Regions from separate parts of the Pseudomonas poae RE*1-1-14 genome, predicted to be linked through region 3. Evidence: predicted binding sites of a transcription regulator. Region 3 holds the regulator's gene; each other region holds the start of a gene.
What was found. Region 3 encodes FliA, which starts transcription of late flagellar genes. Its sites were predicted from a motif close to CTAAAGTTTNNNNNNNNNNNGCCGNTAA; they were not measured.

Region 1 (5,227 bases), 1.6 Mb from region 3:
TCATGTCGCGCACCACCAGCGCCCATCTGCTGGTGGAAGGCAATGTCTTCGATGACGTGTCCCACCCGCTGTTCAACGACACCCGCCAGCCCGGCACCGCCTTCGCCCTCTTCGCCCCCGCCGCCGATAACACTTGCCAGGCCGCCATCGGCCGGCCCTGTGTGCCGAACCAGCAGTGCCAGAGTGGCGATGATTATCGCCCTCAGGACGCGGCGGCCCTGCAAGCGTTCAGTCAATACCGCCAGTACCTTGTGGCGCCGCAGCCGCCCGACAGGGTACGCCTGCAGGTGCCCCGCGATGCCGGCGCCGGCCATATGACTCTGGAGAAAAGCTGATGCGACGTCTCATGCTGATCGTGCTGTGCACCCTGGCGATTCAGGCTCACGCCGCCGGTTTCGGCTTTACCCGCAGTGACGCGCGCATCGTGGTCGACACCGACGCCAACCTGGTTTTCAGCGTGGACACGCGCAACGGCGACCTGGTCTCGATGCGCTATCGCGGCAACGAACTGCAGACCACCGAACCCAAGGCCTCGCAGATTGCTTCTGGACTCGGCAGCGCACAGGTGGAGGCGCACACCGTGGGCGATGTGATTGTGATCAGCGCGCGGGCGGGTGAGCTGATCCACTACTACCTGGCCAAAAAAGGACGCGCGGCGATCTACATGGCGACCTATGCGCCGGCCTTGCTGCCGGTGGGCGAGCTGCGCTTTGTGGCGCGGCTGAATGTCAACAAGCTGCCCAAGGCCGAGCGTGGCACCGATTCCAATGTCGGCACGGCCATCGAAGGCAAGGATGTGTTTTTGCTCGCCGATGGGCGCACCAGTTCCAAGTTCTATTCGGCGCAAGCGATGATCGATGACCCGCTGCACGGCGTCAAAGGCCCGGGGGTGGCGGTGTACATGATGATGGGCAACCGCGAGCTGAGCGCGGGCGGCCCGTTCTTCAAGGACATCGCCACGCAGAAAACCCCGATCACCCACGAGCTGTACAACTACATGTTCTCCAACCATACCCAGACCGAGCCTTATCGCGGCGGCCTGCACGGTGTCTACGGGCTGCTGTTCACCGACGGTGACGCGCCCGACGCGGCATTGACCGACCTGGGGTTCGTCGACAACCGTCTGGGGCTGGCCGGCTTTGTGGGTAGCACAGAACGCGGCGCCGTTGTCGGCCAGGTGGGCGGCGTGGCCTATGGACTGCCAGCGGTGGTGGGCTTGAGCAATGCCAACGCCCAATACTGGGCGCGGGCCGACGGCAGCGGGCGGTTTGCGTTGACGGGGGTTCGGCCGGGGCATTACCGCCTGACGCTTTATCAGGGTGAGCTTGAGGTGGCGCAGAGCACGGTGGATATCAACGCGGGCGCAACCACGCGCGCGCGCGTGCAGGCTCATGCTCTGGCCGGCCAGGTGAAATGGCAGATCGGCACACCCGATGGCACACCTGCCGGGTTTCTCAATGCCCATCTGCTGGCCTCTGCGCACCCCAGCGATACACGCATGACGCCATGGGCGCCCGTCACCTACAGCGTCGGCACCAGCAGGCCCGACGCCTTCCCCGCCACGCAGTGGCGCGACGTCAACAGCCCCACGCGCATCCAGTTCGTACTGGCCGCCAACGAGCTGCGCGCCTACCGCCTGCGCCTGTTCATCTCACTGGCCCAAGCTGGCGGGCGTCCCACGGTGAGCGTCAACCAGCAGTGGACAGCGCCTGTGCCCCAGGCATCCAGCCAGCCTGACAGCCGTGGCATTACCCGTGGGACTTATCGGGGCAACAACACGGTGTTCGACGTCAGTGTTCCGGCGGCGGCGTTGCATGCGGGGCTCAATACACTGGAGATTGGCGTTGCATCAGGCAAAACCGGCCAGGGTTTTCTGAGCCCGGGCTTTGTGTTTGACAGCGTGCAATGGGTGCAGGAATGACGCCGGGGAATACCGAAACAATTGGACATCTAATTATTATTGACTAATTAAAAATATAAACTAACGAAACTATAATTGCGTGAGTACGTAAAGTTTCGAACAACCGTGTCGATATTAATTCCACGGGTGCAAGCGCCCACACCTGAGGAATTAACATGTTTTTACGTAAACTAAATCTCGCGCCGCGTTCGGCTGTTTGTTTCGGTTTTTTCTGCTTGATCATTATTGCGATGGGAGTACTCGCTCTCAGGCAGGCCGGGCTGCTTAAAACAGCAGAGAAGTATGTCGAAACCAACGTATTGCCCAGCGTACAACTATTGGGCCAACTGGATCGCGAGTTTGTCACCATCCGGGGCAACAACGCCAGGGTTCGCAATCCGATCGAGCCTCAGGAGCGGCGTACCAAGGCCATCAGCGATATCCAGCAATCGCGGCAGTTGATCGATCAATATTCACAATCCCTGAAAAACTTTATTGTCACGCCTCGAGGTCAGGAAGCGTTTGCAAGGTTGCGCGAGTTTCAAGTTGATTACTTTAAAACCCAGGACAATTACCTCTCTTTAGTTAGCGCACAACAATTGGAAGGTGCAGTCGCCATCTCCAACGGGCCCATGAAAGAAGCGGCAGACAAAGTCGAAACCGCGCTGAAAAACCTTATCAGCATTAACCAGGACAAGGCGAAAAAAGCCGGACAAGACGCCGATGACGTTTATCAGCAAACACTGCTGATCGTCGGCGTGTTCATGCTCCTGTCGGTAACCGCGTCATTACTGTTGGCCTGGCTTTATACCCGCAGCCTCACAGCGCCGATCAATCAATCCCTGCTGATGGCCCAACGCATCGCCGCCAATGACTTAAGCCAGCGCATTGATGTGGAGGGCTCCGACGAAGCGGCGCAGCTGTCAAAAGCCATTGCCACCATGCAGTCCAATCTGCGTGATGCCCTGGCGCTGATCGGCGACTCCTCCACGCAACTGGCGGCCACTTCCGAAGAAATGCATGCCGTGACCGAGGGCGCTTCGCGCACGATCCAGCGGCAGAACCATGAAATCGAAATGGCGGCCACCGCGGTGACCGAAATGACCGCCGCCGTGGAAGAAGTCGCCGGCAACGCGGCCACCACCTCCGAGCTGACCGCGCACTCCAGCTCGGCCGCCATCGCCGGGCGTAATCAGGTAAACGACACCGTCGCTGCCATTAATCTGATGGTCGCCAACGTGCAGTCCACCTCCGGTGAAGTGCAAGCGCTGGCAACCATGGCCAATGACATCAGCAAGGTGCTGGACGTGATCCGGGCGATTGCCGAGCAAACCAACTTGCTGGCCTTGAACGCCGCCATTGAAGCCGCGCGCGCCGGTGAAGCCGGTCGTGGCTTCGCGGTGGTGGCCGATGAAGTCAGGGCGCTGGCCCATCGCACGCAGAAATCCACCCAGGAAATCGAGCAGATGGTCAGCTCGATCCAAGCGGGCACGGGCAATGCGGTGTCGTCGATGAACCAGACCAGCGCTCAGGCCAGTCAAACCCTGGAAATGGCCAACGGTGCCGGTAAAGTGCTGGGCGACATCACCGACTCGCTGAGCCAGATCAACGAGCGCAACATGATGATCGCCACCGCCGCCGAGGAACAGGCCCAGGTCGCGCGGGAAGTGGATCGCAACCTGGTGAGTATCCGCGACCTGTCCAGCGAAGCTTCCGAAGGTTCGAACCAGACGGCGATTGCCACGGCCGAGCTGACCAAGCTGGCGACCGACCTCAATCAGTTGACCCGCCAGTTCAAGCTTTAGGCCGGGCCGCCAGCCGGTTGCAGCCGTACAACAGCATGCCCAACAGCAGCAGCGCCCCGCCCCGCAACCAGGTGTCGAGGCTCTGCTGGCTGAGCAGAAGCAGGCACGACACGATCGCCAACACCGGCACCCAGGTGGGCACGCGGAAGTGGTCGACGTCGAGGGTGTCACGGCGCAGCACCAGCACCGCCAGATTAGTGCTCAGAAACACAAAGAGCAGCAACAGCACCACCGTCTGCGCCAGCGCCGCCAGGGTGCCGGTCAACGTCAGTGCGATAGCCACCAGGCTGCTGGCGATGATTGCCACCCACGGCGTACGCCGCTTGGGCAGCACCCGCGACAGCGGTTCGGGCAGCAGGCCCAGGCGCGCCATGCCGTAGGTCAGGCGGCTGGCCATGATCATGGTCAACAGCGCGCCGTTGGCCACCGCCACCAGGGCAATGAACGCAAACAGTTTGGGCGGGATGTTCAAGCCTGACGCGCGCACCACTTCCAGCAACGGCGCCGAGGTTGCCATCAGCCTGTCCATCGGCAGCACGGTGGACGCGGCGACACCTACCGCCATGTAAACGATGCCGGCCGTCATCAGCGCGCCGAACAGCGCACGCGGATAGACCTTGCGCACGTCACGGATTTCTTCGGCGAGGTTGGCCGATGTCTCAAAGCCAACGAACGAGTAGAACGCCAGCAGCGCCGCGCCAAGCACGGCAAGCATCGGGTTGATGCCGGGCTTGAACTCGAAGGCGCGGCCCAGGTTGGCTTCGCCCGACTGGAAACACCAGGCGGCCGCGACCACCACCAGCAATAGCCCGGACAGTTCAATCGCCGTCATGAGCATGTTGGCGCCCAGCGACTCCTTGATGCCGCGCGCATTGAGCAACGCAATCACCAGCAGAAAAATCAACGCAGCCAGATGCGGCGAGATATTGATGAACGCTGCCAGGTAGTCGCCGGCAAACGCCAGCGAAAGCCCGGCGGCGCTGGTCACCGCTGCGGCGAGCATGCTGAAGCCCACCAGAAAGGAAATCAGCGGCGACTTGAAGGCCTTCTCGGCGAACACCGACGCGGCGCCCGCGTGCGGGTACTTGGTCACCAGTTCCGCGTAGGAGCCGGCCGTGAGCATGGCAAAAAACAGCGCCACCAGCAGCGGCACCCAGATCGCCCCGCCCACCTCCCCCGCAATGGTGCCGGCCAGCGCATAGACACCGGCGCCGAGCACGTCACCCAGGATGAACAGAAACAGCATCGGACCGGTAATGGCCCGGCGCAGGGACGGTTTGGAGCGACTGGGGGATTGGGTCATGGGCGGCTCTGGCGGCGGGTTGTGAAGTATTCCCTGTGGAGGACGGTTGCACCGTTGAAGTTCCGTCAGCGTGCCAGTGTTGCGGGCAACTGCGGCTCATCCGTGCAGTTCGTCGCCTCACCTCGCGCGATGACCACACTACGACTACTGTATGAATGAACAGTAAAAAACACCTCACTTAAGGATAAGTATCATGACCGACGATCTGAAGCAGTCAGG
Region 2 (5,227 bases), 2.3 Mb from region 3:
TCGAGCAGCCAGATGAAGCGCCCGGCCCAGCCGCCCCCTTCGTCATCGTAGACCACGTAGGTGGCGTCCGGGGTGTGGCCCAGCTCGCCGAACAGTGTTTCCAGGTCGGCTTTGTTCGGCAGCAGGCCCGGCGCCGGTGCCTGGCCCAGTTGGGTGCGCTTGGGATCAACGAAATGCGCGCCGGGGATATGCCCCTGGGCGTAGCGGGCGGCACTGGTGAGGTCCACCACAATCAGGTGCTCGGCATCCAGTTGACCAAGCAGGTCGCTGGATTCGATCACCAGCGGCAAGCCAGAGAAGTCAGGCATGTGAGGTCTCCTGGGCACAAAAGTGGGTGATAAAGGAGGGCGATTGTAGCGCAAGCATCAGGCGCTGCGGTTGGTAAAGCAGTGCAGGGCTTTCTCGATACATTGGGCGGTTTTGCCGAAGGCCTGCACGGTGGTTTCCGAAAACGGCCCGCCGCCTTGGTCGGCAATCATCAGCATGACCACCTTGCCATTGCAGCTCACCGAGCGCAGCAGCAGGTGTTCGCCGGCGAACAGGCGGCGCAGGATCGGCGGCAGCAAGGCCGAGAATTGCGCATGGTTATCGGGCGTGAGGCGCACCTGGGCGGACTTCTCCAGCAGGCGCTGCAGCAGCGTGCTGTTGACCACGTCCAGACTCAGGTTGGCTGCGTCTCGCGGCAGGCCGTCGACCTGGTGCACGCGCAAGGTGCTCTGGGCGCGATCCGTCATCAGCAGCATCACCCGTTGCATGCCGCTGGCCACCAGCGCGTCCTTGGCGCAGGTGGTCAGGTGCATCGCGTTGGCGAAGCGGCTCGGCTCCAGCAGCAACTCGGTGCAGTGCCTGCGCCACACGGCGAGCGCTTCGGCGGTGGGCGGTGGCGCCGGCAGCAGGCCGCGATGAACCCTCTGCACATGCCACGGCCAGATCAGCGAGAGCGCCGGGTGCCAGAGGTCGGGCATCAGCGTCGTGCGGGCGCTGGTGACGGATTGCTGGTGAGCCTGTTGCTGCACGTCGGCCAGCGGCTGTTGCAGGTACAGCGCGGTGAGGTATTGCCAGCGCTCGGCGTGCGGGCAGGTCCAGGACTCCTGGGCCGACAGCGCCAGCCCGTTGGCCAGCAACACGGTATTGGCCGGCTGGTTGAGCCAGCGACGCAGGTTGGGCTCGGCGTCGAGCAATTGCTGATGGCGCAGCGCGTCATCCTCGCGGGCAATGCGCAGGGCCTTGACCAGCAGGCGCTTCTCGTTGCGCAGCAGCGTATAACCCTGGGAGACCCAGACCGGCAGGTGCCAGGCTTCGGTCAGGCCCAGGCACAGGTCCAAAAGGCGCACGCCGAACACCTGTTGCTCGACCGCGCGGGCGCTCTCGCCTTTATGGATAACCCGCAGTTCCCACTCTTCCAGCAGCTTGGGGTAGGCCACGGCCATCGGCCACAGCGGCGACAGAAACAGCAGGCTGCCCCAATGAATGTCCTGCCACAGGCGCGCCAGACGGCTGGCGAACAAGCCGCTGGCCTGCTGGGACGCGTGTTGGCTCACCAGCAGCAATTGGCGCAAGGCCAGCGGGATTTCCTGGGCGGGCACCGAGGGCAGGCGCGCGAGCAGTTCTTCGGCGCGCTTGAGGCCCAGGCGGTTGAGCGCCACTTCGAGGTTTTCCGCCGGTTCCGTCATGCTGCCCTGGGTGTGGCTGTTGGCTTTGCGCATCACGCTGAGTACCAGCGCAGGGCTGTTTTGCATCAGTTCGGCAATATCTCGCAATGAACTGCGGCTGTCGCGAATGGCCTTGCACACGCGCTCATGGGCGGCCTGGGGCACGGGCAGCAGCACCTCGTCCAGGCGCTTGATCCAGGCGGCGAGAGTGGTGGGTTTGGCACTTGGGACGTTGGTTTCATTAGCCATCATTGGGGCGCGATCATCACTTGCGTTCAATACGCCCGGAACGGGCTGAGTTGGCTTTTCGCCTTAACGGGCTATAGTCTGGCGCAGTTTTGCCGATAAGTAGAACAAGAGTTTTCAGCTGCACCCACTATGTCCATGAACCCGACGGCGCAAGTACAGATCCCCTATGGCTAAAATTATCGGCATCATTGTCGTCATCGCAAGTGTGCTCGGTGGGTACGTCCTGTCCCACGGTAAAATTGCAGCCTTGATCCAGCCTTTCGAAGTGCTGATTATCGGCGGTGCCGCGTTTGGCGCATTTCTGCAGGCCAACCCCGGCTACATGACCATGCACGTGATCAAGAAATCGGTGGGCATGTTCGGCTCGCGCTTTTCTCACGCCTTCTATCTGGACGTGCTGGGGCTGGTCTACGAGATCCTCAACAAGAGCCGTCGCGAAGGCATGATGGCTATCGAGGGCGACATCGAAGACGCCGCGGCCAGTCCGATTTTCGCCAAGTACCCGACAGTGCTCAAAGACGAGCGCCTGACCGCGTATATCTGTGATTACCTGCGCATCATGTCCTCCGGCAATATGGCTCCCCACGAGTTGGAAGGCCTGTTCGACATGGAACTGTTCAGCCTCAAGGAAGAGCTTGAGCATCCATCCCATGCCGTAACCGGTGTGGCTGACGGCATGCCCGGTTTCGGTATCGTGGCAGCGGTGCTCGGCATCGTGGTGACCATGGCCTCCCTCGGCGAAGGTGACCAGGCGGCCATCGGCATGCACGTGGGTGCGGCGCTGGTGGGCACCTTCTTCGGTATCCTGGCGGCGTATGGTTTCTTCGGCCCGCTTGCCACCTGCCTGGCCCACGATGCCAAGGAAGAGGTCAACCTGTACGAAGCCATCAAGGCCAGCCTGGTAGCGTCGGCATCCGGCATGCCGCCATCGCTGGCCGTGGAGTTCGGCCGCAAGGTGCTCTACCCCAAACATCGCCCGAGTTTCTCCGAGCTGGAGCAAGCGGTTCGCGGTCGCTAAGCCATGGAAAACAACCAGCCGATAATCATCAAGCGCGTCAAGCGCTTCGCTGCGGGGCACCATGGTGGCGCCTGGAAGATCGCCTTCGCCGACTTTGCCACGGCGATGATGGCGTTCTTCCTGGTGCTGTGGCTGATGTCCACCGCCACGCCGGAACAGAAGATCGCCATTGCCGGTTACTTCAAGGACCCGATTGGCTTCTCGGAAAGCGGTACGCCCTTTGTGATCGACCTGGGCGGTTCACCGCAGTTGGCGCCGGAACGCACCATCAATCCGGAGGTGCAGACCGAGTCGCCGCAGGACAAGATTCCCGTGGAGCGCGATACCGTCGAGAGCATGGCCGAACAGGTCGAGCAGGAGCGCCTCGAGCTGTTGTTGCAGGAACTGCAGAACAAGGTCGAAGAGAACCCTCAGTTGCTCAAGTTCAAGGATCAGATTTCGTTCGAGATCACCCCGGAAGGCCTGCGCATCCAGATCACCGACGCCGCCAACCGGCCGATGTTCGACTCCGGCAGCGCACGCCTGAAACCGTACTTTGAAGACATCCTGCTGGCCATGGCCGACACCATCAAGGCGGTGCCGAACAAGATCAGCATCAGCGGCCACACCGACGCCAAGCCCTATGCGGGCCAGGGTGACTTCGGCAACTGGGAGCTGTCGGCCAACCGCGCCAACGCCGCCCGGCGTGCGCTGGTCGCCGGCAGTTACCCTGACCCGCAAGTGGCGCGTGTGGTGGGGTTTGCCTCTTCGCAGCTGTTCGATAACAAGGACCCCTTCAATCCGGTCAACCGGCGCATCGATATTGTCGTGCTGACCAAAAAGGCCCAGCGCGCGATTGAAGGCGACCAGCCGCCACTGCCACCCGCCCAGGGTGAAGGCGCACCGGGCGAGGTGCCGACCGACCCGAATGCGATTCCGCCAGGGCAGGAGCCGTTGCCGGCCCATGAGCTGCGCCAGAAGCTGAACCTGTTCGATGATGGTGGGGTGAAGGATCCTACGGTGCCTGGGACGGGGTCGTAGGCGATTCTCACGTGCCGTATCAAGTAAAAAACGCTCCGATTGCTCGGGGCGTTTTTATTTGTGTTCAGAGGGGTAGATAAGCCTTGATGCCGCTGACGAAGCTGGCTTGCGTGTACCAGCCACCCAGTGGGTCCTGATTCTTGATGCCCACCCCCTGTTAAAGCAATGGACCAGGGGGACCCACGACTCATTTTATCTGTATCAAGAAAATGCCTGGTCAGTAACTGCTCTCAGGCAAGCTCGCAATAATCGACCGATAGCTGTTCATCCGCTGCTGTTGCACGCGCCCGTCTTCCAATGCCTTGAGCAACGCACATCCAGGTTCGCGGTCGTGTTTGCAGTCGCGGAAGCGGCAGGTGCCGATCAAGTCGTTGAACTCGATGAAACCCGCTTCCACATCGCTGCGGCTGACGTGGCCCAGGCCGAATTCACGAATGCCGGGGGAGTCGATCAACTCGCCGCCACCGGGGAAGTGAAACAGGCGCGCGGTGGTGGTGGTGTGGGTGCCCTGGCCGGACAGCTCCGACAGCGGGCCGACGCGGGTGTCGACTTCCGGCAGCAGGCTGTTGACCAGCGACGACTTGCCCACGCCAGACTGGCCGACAAACACGCTGATACGCCCGTCCAGCTGCTGTTGCAGCTGTTCCATGCCATCGCCGTGATGGGCCGACACTTCCAGCACCGGATAACCCAGTGTGCGGTACACCGCCAGCAGCGCATTGAGCGCCGGGGCATTCTGGTCGTCGATCAAGTCGAATTTGTTCAGCAGCAGCAGCGGGCGAATGCCGGCATGCTCGGCCGCGACCAGGTAGCGGTCGATCAGGTTGGCATGGGGCTCGGGCAGCGGGGCGAACACGATCACGATCATGTCGACGTTGGCCGCTACCGGCTTGAGCTGACCACGGCTGTCGGGGCGGCGCAGCTCGGTAGTGCGCGGCAGTTGCGCGACGATGACGCCGATGCCCTGGTTGCCGGCACGCCACACCACCTTGTCGCCGGTGACCAGCGCCGGCAGGTTGGCGCGCAAGTGGCAGCGCGACACTGAGCCGGCGAGTTCGCCTTCCAGCGCCTCCACTTCGACCTGCACACCAAAGTGCGCGATCACCAGGCCCGTCTGTTCCGGGCCGAGGTCGCCGCCCTCAAGCGCTTCCACGGCGGAGGATTCACGTTTGGCGGCACGCGCAGCGCGTTCGCCTTGAATCTTTTCGATGCGCCAGTTTTGGCGACGGTTGAGCTGGCGTTTGGCCATTGGTGTTCCGTGTCGATAATGCAAAGATAGGGTAAAACG
Region 3 (5,227 bases):
TTGCACGTGTTGGCTTACCAGGAAATTCCTGACAATAAGCAAGTGACTATCGTCGCGACAGTAGGGCCCAACGGCTGAGGTAGTGGGTTATGCAAGTGAAGCGTTTTTTCGCCGCCGATATGCGTCAGGCCATGAAACTGGTGCGTGATGAGCTGGGCGCCGATGCCGCCATTATCGGTAACCGCCGCATCGCCGGCGGTGTGGAGCTGACGGCTGCCCTGGATTACACCCCTCAGGCCCTGGCGCCACGCGTGCCGAACATGGAACTCGAAGACGAGCTGCGCAAGACCGCCTCGCGCATTGTGTCGGCCCAGGCCGAGCTGAGCATGCGCGGCGACAGCGACACCACCACCAATCGCCAGCTGTTTGCCGGCCTGCCGCTGACCGCTGCCGAGCCGCTGGTGGAGCCGACCTTTGTCGAACCGCCGCGTCCTGCCGCACCGGCCCCGGCCGCCAGCGTCGACCAGCGCGTATTCGATTCGATGCGCTTTGAACTCAACGGCCTGCGTGAACTGCTCGAAGTGCAACTGGGCTCGCTGGCCTGGAACCAATTGCAAGGCAGCAAGCCGCAACAGGCCAATCTGTGGCGCCGTCTGCAACGCATCGGCCTGTCCGGCCCGCTGTCGCGCGACCTGCTGGCGCTGACCGGCAGCATCGAAGAGCCCCGCCAGGCCTGGCGCATGCTGCTGGCGCACCTGGCTCGGATGATCGCCACCCCGGAAATCGAACCCCTGGAAGAGGGCGGTGTGATCGCCATGGTCGGCCCTGCCGGCATGGGCAAGACCACCACCCTGGCCAAGCTGGCCGCCCGTTACGTGCTCAAATACGGCGCCAACAACATCGCGCTGGTTAGCATGGACAGCTACCGTATCGGCGCCCAGGAGCAGCTCAAGACCCTCGGCCGCATTCTCAATGTGCCGGTGACCCACGTCGACCCGGGCCAGTCCCTGGCCAACGCCCTCGACCCGCTGCTGCGCAAGCGCGTGGTGCTGATCGATACCGCCGGCCTGCAAGCCAGCGACCCGGCGTTGCGCATGCAGCTGGAAAGCCTGGCGGGCCGCGGGATCAAGTCGAAAAATTACCTGGTGCTTGCAACCACCAGCCAGAAACAGGTTCTTACCGCTGCGTATCATAGTTACAAGCGCTGCGGGCTGGCCGGCTGCATCCTCACCAAGCTCGACGAAACCGCGAGCCTGGGCGAGGTGCTGAGCCTGGCAATCAGCCATGAATTACCGGTCGCCTACCTGACCGACGGCCCGCGGATCCCGGATGATCTGCATCTGCCGCGTCGTCATCAGTTGGTCAGCCGTGCCGTGAGTGTGCAAATGCAAGACGAGCCTAGCGAGGAAGCAATGGCTGATATGTTCGCCGACCTTTACCACAACCCGGCAAAACGGGTCGGTTGAGGCAGGATGAACGCCGTGAAATGTACCTACATCGATGGTCTGCAAGCGATTCAAGCGGCCAAGCCATGTAGCCTGCGTCTAAGCAAGACAAGGTAAAGAAATAAAATGGGCAGCATGCATCCCGTACAGGTGATCGCGGTGACCGGCGGCAAAGGTGGCGTCGGGAAAACTAACGTGTCAGTGAATTTGTCCCTGGCCCTGGCAGAGCTTGGCCGTCGCGTCATGCTGCTGGACGCTGACCTGGGCCTGGCGAACGTGGACGTTCTGCTGGGGCTGACCCCCAAACATACGCTCGCCGATGTGATCGAGGGGCGCTGTGAGCTGCGCGATGTGTTGCTGCAGGGGCCTGGCGGGATCCGCATCGTGCCGGCTGCCTCTGGCACCCAGAGCATGGTGCACCTGAGCCCGGCGCAGCATGCCGGCCTGATCCAGGCGTTCAGCGACATTGGCGACAACCTCGACGTGCTGGTGATCGATACCGCCGCCGGCATTGGCGAGTCCGTGGTCAGCTTTGTACGCGCTGCGCAGGAAGTGCTGCTGGTGGTGTGCGACGAGCCCACCTCGATCACCGACGCCTACGCCCTGATCAAACTGCTTAACCGTGACTACGGCATGAATCGCTTCCGCGTGCTGGCCAATATGGCCCAGAGCCCGCAGGAAGGGCGCAACCTGTTCGCCAAGCTGACCAAGGTCACGGATCGTTTTCTTGATGTCGCCCTGCAATACGTTGGCGCGGTTCCCTACGACGAATGCGTGCGCAAGGCTGTGCAAAAACAGCGTGCGGTCTACGAAGCATTCCCGCGTTCCAAGTGCGCGCTGGCATTCAAGGCGATTGCCCAGAAGGTCGATACCTGGCCGCTGCCCGCCAACCCGCGCGGGCATCTGGAATTCTTCGTCGAGCGATTGGTGCATCAGACAAGCGCGGGTCCTGTGCTATGACATCCAGCGGCTACAACCTCTATAAAAAATCGGCACGTGACAGCCAGGGCGAATTGATCGAGCGCTATGCGCCGCTGGTCAAGCGCATCGCCTATCACCTGCTGGCACGCCTGCCGGCCAGCGTGCAGGTCGAAGACCTGATCCAGGCCGGCATGATCGGTCTGCTCGAAGTGTCGACCAAGTACGACGCGAGCAAGGGCGCCAGTTTCGAGACGTATGCGGGTATTCGTATCCGTGGCGCCATGCTCGATGAAGTGCGTAAAGGGGATTGGGCGCCGCGTTCGGTGCACCGCAATACGCGGATGGTCAGTGACGCAATTCGCTCAATTGAAGCAAAAACCGGTCGCGACGCTAAAGATCACGAAGTTGCGGCCGAACTCCAATTGAGTCTCGATGATTATTACGGGATTTTGAACGATACCTTGGGCAGCCGCCTGTTCAGTTTCGACGACCTGTTGCAGGACGGCGAACACGAAGGGCTGCACGAGGACGGCGCGAGTGCGCATATGGAACCGTCACGCGACCTGGAAGATGAACGTTTTCAGGGCGCACTGGCGGACGCCATTGCCAACTTGCCGGAGCGTGAGCGCCTGGTCCTGGCGCTGTACTACGACGAAGAGCTGAACCTCAAGGAAATCGGTGAGGTCCTGGGGGTCAGCGAATCGCGTGTCAGCCAGTTGCATAGCCAGTGCGCAGCCCGTTTGCGGGGGCGTTTGGGAGAGTGGCGCGCGCGCTGACAGGCAGTGTGGGGACACTGCAGACGATACCGCGAAGGTCACTACTTTCGCGGGTTCGACCCGTGGTGGACCCGGCAGTCCTTTTTGTGTAACGCCTGTTGATTGAAATGGCGCGTCCAGGTGCTGGGCGCGTTTAAGACTGCTTGGAGGTCGAATTGGACAAGAACATGAAAATCCTCATCGTTGATGACTTCTCAACGATGCGGCGGATCATAAAAAACCTGTTGCGTGACCTTGGGTTCACAAACACGGTCGAGGCGGATGACGGTATTACCGCGATTCCAATCCTCAACAGCGGCAGCATCGACTTTCTGGTAACCGACTGGAACATGCCGGGCATGACCGGCATCGACCTGTTGCGCCATGTGCGCGCCGACGAGAAGCTGCGCAGCCTGCCTGTGCTGATGGTGACCGCCGAAGCCAAGCGTGAACAGATCATCGAAGCCGCCCAAGCCGGGGTAAACGGTTACGTGGTCAAGCCATTCACGGCATTGGCGCTAAAAGAGAAGATCGAAAAAATCTTCGAACGCATCCAAGGCTAATGCCATCGCGGGGGAGCTATGGAGCAGAAAGAAACAACATTGGGCGATTTTGAGTCGACCCTGAAAAAGCATGCTCACGAGTTGGTCGAGAGCCTTGAAAAAGGTCATTTCGGCGACGCGGTGCAGTTGATCCATGAGCTTAACCAGACCCGTGACCGCGGCCTGTACCAGGAAGTGGGCAAGCTCACGCGCGAGCTGCACAGTGCGATCGTCAATTTTCAGATTGATCCGCACATGCCCCAGGCCGAAGAAATTTCGCAGATCACCGATGCCACTGAACGCCTGTCCTATGTGGTCAAGCTGACCGAGGCAGCGGCCAACCGCACCATGGACCTGGTGGAAAACGCCACGCCGCTGGTCAATGGCATGGCCACCGAAGCCCAGGCGCTCAGTCACGACTGGGGCCGCTTCATGCGTCGCGAAGTGGGTGCTGAAGAGTTTCGTGAGCTGGCCCGTCGGGTCGACGGTTTTCTGTCGCGTAGCGAACAGGAAAACCGCACCGTGGCGAGCAACCTCAACGATATTCTGCTGGCCCAGGATTACCAGGACCTCACCGGTCAAGTGATCAAGCGCGTGACCCAACTGGTCACCGAAGTGGAAAGCAACCTGCTCAAACTGGTGCTCATGGCCGGGCAGGTCGATCGTTTTGCCGGCATCGAACATGACCGTGCGGCGATCCTTTCGGAAAAAGATCCACAAAAACATCTCGCCAAGGGTGAAGGTCCGCAGATTCATGCCGATAAACGTGAAGACGTTGTGTCAGGTCAGGATGATGTCGATGACCTGTTATCCAGTTTAGGCTTCTAAGGAGCACCCACATGAGCTTCGGCGCCGATGAAGAAATCCTTCAGGATTTCCTTGTAGAGGCCGGCGAAATTTTAGAGCAACTGTCCGAACAACTGGTCGAGCTGGAAAGCCGACCGGATGATGCGAACCTGCTCAATGCAATTTTTCGCGGTTTTCACACTGTAAAAGGGGGCGCCGGCTTCCTCCAGCTCCATGAGCTGGTGGAGTGCTGCCACATCGCCGAGAACGTGTTCGACATCCTGCGCAAGGGTGAGCGAAAGGTCGACTCGGAGTTGATGGACGTGATTCTCGAAGCACTGGATGCGGTCAACGGCATGTTCAGCGAAGTGCGCGAACGTGCCCCGATCACCGCCGCCACCCCGGAACTGCTGGCCGCCCTGGCGCGCCTGGCAGAGCCAGCTGACGAGGCGGTCGCCGTGCAAGCTGCGCCTGCACCGGTGGCCGAGCCTGAGCCTGAGCCGGATGTCACCGACAGCGAGTTCGAACAACTGCTCGATTCGCTCAACGCCGTGAAGGCCGAGGCCGAAGCACCGCAAGCGCCACAGCCACCGGCTGCGGCACCTGCCGCGCCGACCAGCGAAGACATCACCGACGCCGAATTCGAATCCCTGCTCGACCAGTTGCATGGCAAAGGTCAGTTCGCTGCCGACGCCGTGGCACCGGTGGCCGCGCCGCCCGCAGCCACAGCCAGCGCCAGCACCGATATCACCGACGACGAATTCGAAGCCTTGCTCGACCAACTGCACGGCAAGGGCACGTTCGCTGCCGATGCCTTGCCGGAAGTCGCCGCGACGGC

Region 1: H045_RS06515 (methyl-accepting chemotaxis protein) is a predicted target of FliA. The motif match lies at 2,009-2,036, and genes of this name have one in related genera.
Region 2: motA (flagellar motor stator protein MotA) is a predicted target of FliA. The motif match lies at 1,973-2,000, and genes of this name have one in related genera.

Annotation. Positions count from the first base shown of each region.
Region 1 is NC_020209.1:1,410,637-1,415,863, reverse strand. It holds gene H045_RS06525 (pectate lyase family protein) at 1-335, shown strand, start outside; gene H045_RS06520 (rhamnogalacturonan lyase B N-terminal domain-containing protein) at 335-1,921, shown strand; gene H045_RS06515 (methyl-accepting chemotaxis protein) at 2,152-3,705, shown strand; gene H045_RS06510 (APC family permease) at 3,695-5,008, opposite strand; gene H045_RS06505 (hypothetical protein) at 5,202-5,227, shown strand, end outside.
Region 2 is NC_020209.1:5,344,228-5,349,454, forward strand. It holds gene H045_RS23400 (rhodanese-like domain-containing protein) at 1-308, opposite strand, end outside; gene H045_RS23405 (HDOD domain-containing protein) at 366-1,901, opposite strand; gene motA (flagellar motor stator protein MotA) at 2,068-2,919, shown strand; gene motB (flagellar motor protein MotB) at 2,923-3,939, shown strand; gene rsgA (small ribosomal subunit biogenesis GTPase RsgA) at 4,157-5,188, opposite strand.
Region 3 is NC_020209.1:3,007,755-3,012,981, reverse strand. It holds gene flhA (flagellar biosynthesis protein FlhA) at 1-78, shown strand, start outside; gene flhF (flagellar biosynthesis GTPase FlhF) at 90-1,406, shown strand; gene fleN (flagellar synthesis regulator FleN) at 1,512-2,345, shown strand; gene fliA (RNA polymerase sigma factor FliA) at 2,342-3,082, shown strand; gene H045_RS12955 (chemotaxis response regulator CheY) at 3,250-3,624, shown strand; gene H045_RS12950 (protein phosphatase CheZ) at 3,643-4,431, shown strand; gene H045_RS12945 (chemotaxis protein CheA) at 4,443-5,227, shown strand, end outside.